2 regions of the Streptomyces sp. NPDC104313 genome follow, and region 1 is predicted to be linked to the other one. Evidence: riboswitches for the same ligand, from Rfam matches in the RefSeq annotation. Region 1 holds a riboswitch; the other holds the start of a gene.

Evidence for each region. Region 1 has a riboswitch for glycine ahead of gcvP (aminomethyl-transferring glycine dehydrogenase). Riboswitches for the same ligand answer to the same signal wherever they lie in the genome.
Region 2: linked by a shared signal. The riboswitch ahead of gcvT (glycine cleavage system aminomethyltransferase GcvT) and the one ahead of gcvP (aminomethyl-transferring glycine dehydrogenase) in region 1 are both predicted to bind glycine.

The regions. Positions count from the first base shown of each region.
Region 1 covers NZ_JBVJMW010000011.1:9,833-12,273, reverse strand. Annotated here, with positions in the region: gene gcvP (aminomethyl-transferring glycine dehydrogenase) at 1-1,328, opposite strand, end outside; glycine riboswitch at 1,524-1,621, opposite strand; gene ACZ60Q_RS24365 (PRC-barrel domain-containing protein) at 1,754-2,125, shown strand; gene ACZ60Q_RS24360 (DNA polymerase IV) at 2,047-2,441, opposite strand, start outside.
Region 2 covers NZ_JBVJMW010000005.1:199,690-202,130, forward strand. Annotated here, with positions in the region: gene gcvT (glycine cleavage system aminomethyltransferase GcvT) at 1-795, opposite strand, end outside; glycine riboswitch at 969-1,066, opposite strand; gene ACZ60Q_RS14390 (AAA family ATPase) at 1,242-1,934, shown strand; gene ACZ60Q_RS14395 (enhanced serine sensitivity protein SseB) at 2,007-2,441, shown strand, end outside.

The sequences.
Region 1 (2,441 bases):
ACGGCGGCGATCTGCGCACGGGTGGTGGTCTCGTCGCAGGCGACGGAGACCTGGTCCGCGTCGACGAGGCGGAGGTTGACCCCGCGCTCCCGGGCGTCCGCGACGACGGCCGCGGCCCGGCCGGGGACGCGCACGGTCAGGGTGTCGAAGAACGCGCCGTGCGCGACGTCGACGTCGGCGCTCCGCAGGCCGTCGGCCAGGATCGCGGCGAAGCGGTGGGTGCGCCGGGCGATCGTCCGCAGCCCGTCGGGGCCGTGGTAGACCGCGTACATCCCGGCCATGACGGCGAGCAGGACCTGAGCGGTGCAGATGTTGCTGGTGGCCTTCTCGCGGCGGATGTGCTGCTCACGGGTCTGGAGGGCCAGGCGGTAGGCCTTGTTGCCGTCCGCGTCGACGGAGACGCCGACGAGGCGGCCGGGCAGGGAGCGGGCGAACTTCTCGCGGACCGCCATGAAACCGGCGTGCGGACCGCCGAAGCCCATCGGGACGCCGAAGCGCTGGGTGGTGCCGACCGCGATGTCGGCGCCGAGCGCGCCGGGCGAGGTGAGCAGCGTGAGGGCCAGCAGGTCGGCGGCGACGGTGACGATCGCGCCGAGCTCGTGGGCCTGCTCGATGACGGGCTCGATGACGCGTACGGCTCCGGAGGCGCCCGGGTACTGGAGCAGCACGCCGAAGACGCCGCGCTCGGCGATCTCGGCGGGGATGCCCTCGCTCAGGTCGGCGACGACGACCTCGACGCCGGTGGGCTCGGCGCGGGTCTCGATCACCGCGATGGTCTGCGGCAGGGTGTCGGCGTCGACCAGGAAGACGCCCTTCTTCACCTTGCCGACGCGCCGGGCGAGGGCCATCGCCTCGGCTGCCGCGGTGCCCTCGTCGAGCAGCGAAGCGCCGGAGGTGGGCAGCCCGGTCAGCTCGGCGACCATCGTCTGGAAGTTGAGGAGGGCCTCCAGGCGGCCCTGGGAGATCTCGGGCTGGTACGGCGTGTAAGCCGTGTACCAGGCGGGGTTCTCCATGACGTTGCGCAGGATGACGGGCGGCGTGAAGGTTCCGTAGTAGCCGAGACCGATCATCGGGGCCAGCACCTGGTTGCGGTCGGCCAGCGACCGCAGCTCGGCCAGGACCTCCGCCTCGGTGCGCGCCGAGGGAAGGTTCAGGGCATCCGCGCTCTTGATCACGTCGGGCACCGCGGCGGCGGTGAGCTCGTCGAGGGAGCCGTAGCCGACCTGGGCGAGCATCTTCGCCTGGGCTCCGGCGTCGGGCCCTATGTGGCGCTGCTCGAACGGAATGCCCTGCTCCAGCTGGGAGAGCGGAGTGCGACGGGGGGTCATGGTGGAGGCCTCCTGGTCTGTCACGACCTGCGAGGGGCACCACGGCGCGGGTGCCCGAACGGCCTCCCCCTCTGTCATCTCAACCTGAGAGCTTCACCGGCCCGCCCGGGGGCGTGCCGACTTTCACCGTCGGTGAGGGTCGAGTCCGTGCCTGGGCCTGCGCCCGCACGGAATCGCCCTGCTTTCCAGAGTGACCTCGTCCGTGCGGTACGGGGGCCTGAGAGATTCCGGGGAGGAGTTGCTCCTTCGGCGCCTCCGGATTCCGCACCGGAGGACTCTCCCGCACGGGATCAGCAGCCACAGCCAGCCTACCAGCGGCCACTGCGCCGGAGTTCTCGAGTGGCCGACGCCACGGATCTGCACTTGTCTGGTGCTGGTGGAGCCACAGGGACCACCCTGAGCAGTTGCGACCAGTGGGAGGCACCGTGCAGACCGATATCGATCCGCGCCGCCTGATCGGCCGCAAGGCGTTCGATCGCGAGGGCGCAAAGATCGGAACGGTGGATGAGGTCTATCTCGACGACGCGACGGGCGTGCCCGAGTGGGCGGCCATCCGCACCGGCCTGTTCAGCAGAGACGCCTTCGTCCCCCTGGAACCCAGCGAATTCGCCGAGGACGCGCTGCGTGTCCCCTTCGACCGCGCGTTGATCAAGGGCGCGCCTGACTTCGGCGTCGGCCGGCACCTCTCGCCCGAGCAGGAACTGCAGCTCTACCGCCATTACGGGCTGGACTCCCCGCCGCCAAAGGAGTCGGCGCCCGACCGGGACTTCGGCAGGCTGGCGGGCCAGGAGGAGTAGTCTGCCGCATCACGGACGAGCGGCAGCGGGTCGGCGGGCCGCAGCAGTGGATCGTCGATGCGGAACGTCAGCACCCGACCGGGTGCGCTCCACGGTTCCTCGAACCGGACGGTGACCCGGCCCACGCCGCTCCCCTGCACCCAGCCGTGCCCGTGCTCCTCATGGTGCACGTCGTGCCCGGCGGGCCAGCGCCGCGCGGCGAGCAGCTCCGAGCTGTCCGGCTCGGGCCCCGCCGCCGCGTTCTTCTCGCCGCCCTCCACGAACGGCGCCCGGTGCTCCTCCTCGGCCCGCTGAGCGATCTCCCGGGCGTCGGCGG
Region 2 (2,441 bases), on a different contig from region 1:
CTCGAACTTCACGACCCGGCCCAGGCCCGCGTCGAACGGGGTGAGCGCGGTCGTCAGCTCGTGCCCGTACAGCGGCATGCCCGCCTCCAGACGCAGCGTGTCCCGGCAGGAGAGCCCGCAGGGGATCAGGCCGTACGGGGAGCCGGCCTCGGTCAGCGCCCGCCACAGCCGCTCGGCGTGCTCGGGGGCGACGAACAGCTCGAAGCCGTCCTCGCCGGTGTAGCCGGTGCGGGCGATGAGCGCCGGGACCCCGGCGACCGTGCCCGGCAGGCCCGCGTAGTACTTCAGCCCGTCCAGGTCGGCGTCGGTGACGGCCTTCATGATGGCGGGCGACTCGGGGCCCTGGACCGCGAGCAGCGCGTAGGCGTCCCGGTCGTCACGTACCTCGGCGTCGAAGCCCCCGACGCGGGCGGTCAGCGCGTCCAGCACGATCTGGGCGTTGCCCGCGTTGGCGACGACCATGTACTCCGTCCCACCGAGGCGGTAGACGATCAGGTCGTCCACGATGCCGCCGTCCTCCTGGACGATCATCGTGTAGCGGGCCCGGCCGTTGCCGACGGTAGCGATGTTGCCCACCAGCGCGTAGCTCAGGAAGGCGGCGGCCTCGGGCCCGGTGACGGTGATCTCGCCCATGTGCGACAGGTCGAAGAGGCCGGCCCGGGTGCGGACGGCGTTGTGCTCGTCGCGCTCACTGGCGTACCGCAGGGGCATGTCCCAGCCCGCGAAGTCGGTCATGGTGGCGCCGAGCGCGCGGTGCGAAGCGTCGAGGGCGGTGAGACGGGGGGCAGTGCTCATGGATACGGCTCCAGGGCATGACGACGTCAGGACGAATCCTCCCCATCTGTCATCGGAACCTGAGAGGTTCGCCGATAGCCCCTGACGGGGTATGCCCCTGGAGGCGCCCCGGATCAGGGGGTTCGGCTTGCACCTTGGGTGGAGCCGCGGAACGGCTCGCTTTTCAGATCTGCCTCATCCACGCGGTACGGGGCCTGAGAGATTCAAGGGAGGATCTTGCTCCTTCGGCGCCCGGCTCACACTGTGGCCGGAACTCTCCCGCGCGGATTCGAACGGCCGGTATGCAGTTGGCGGGGTCATCATCGCACGCATTGGGGGAGAGTGGGGGCCCGGTCCCCACCCGGGTGAAGACGGCGGACGACAGGCCCATAAGCCGGTTGTGCCGCATTGCCTTTTCTTTACACTTCAGAGGCAGACGTGGGGACCCGACGGCAGGGGGATGGGCGATGACGTTGCACCGGTCGGCACCGACCGCGGGGGTCGCGCACGGCGCGATGCCCGCACAGCCCGGCGCTCCCGTGCGGGAGCTGCTGACGGAGGGTGCGCCGGTGGTACGCGACCTGCGCGGGCGCACCGGCGGGAGCCCGTACAGCCTCGATCTCGCCGCCGGTGACGTCGTCGTGGTCTCCGGACTCCCCGGCAGCGGGAAGTCGACCCTCATCCGGCGGGCCGCGCGGGGCCGCGCCATCGACTCCCAGAACACCCGCGACAGCTGGGCCGCCGCCCTGCCCCGTTTACTGCCCTACGCCCTCTACCGCCCCCTGGTCCGCGCGGCGCACTACCTCGGCCTCTGGAACGCCCTGCGCTCCGGTGAATCCGTCGTCGTGCACGACTGCGGCACCCAGACCTGGGTACGCCGCTGGCTCGCCCGGCACGCGGCGAGCCGGGGTCGCACCCTCCATCTGATCCTGCTCGACGTGACGCCCGAGGTGGCGCGGCAGGGGCAGCGCGAGCGTGGGCGCGGGGTCTCCGGCTACGCCTTCGCCCGCCACCGGCACGCGGTCGCCCGGCTGCTCCGCGACACCGAACAGGGGCTGCTGCCGGCCGGCTGCACCTCCGCGGTGCTGCTGGACCGCGAGGCCGCGGGAGCGCTCGGCCGGATCTCCTTCACGGCCCCCGGGGCTTCCACCGCCCCCTGACGGTTAAGGTGCTGGCCGGAGCAGAGGGCCGCCGGGGCGCGGCCGAGGCGGTGGAGAGAGGGCACAGAGACAGTGGACATTCCGGCACCCGCACCGGCACACCCCCAGCAGGGGTGGCCCGCCAACGAGCTCGAAGAGGTGCTGACGGCCTCGCTCGGCGTCCCCGACGCGGGCGGCCGCCTCGTCGAGGTGCTGGGCCGCAGCTCCGTCTGGGTGCCGCTGCCGAACGGCGGCTCCCCCGCGAGCGCGGACCTCGACCTGCCCATGATGGAGATCGACGGTGCGGCCTTTGTCCCCGTCTTCAGCTCCGAGGCCCAGTTCCTCAGCTGCGTCGGCAGCCATATGTCCTTCACCGTCGCGCCCGCCCGCGACTTCGCCCGGGGCCTGCCCCCGCAGGTGGGCATCGCCGTGAATCCGGGCGGCGCGGTCGGCATACCGCTTCCGCCGCCCGCCGTCGCCGAGCTCTGCCGGGCCGGCCGCACCGCCCTGGACGGGGCCGCCACCGGC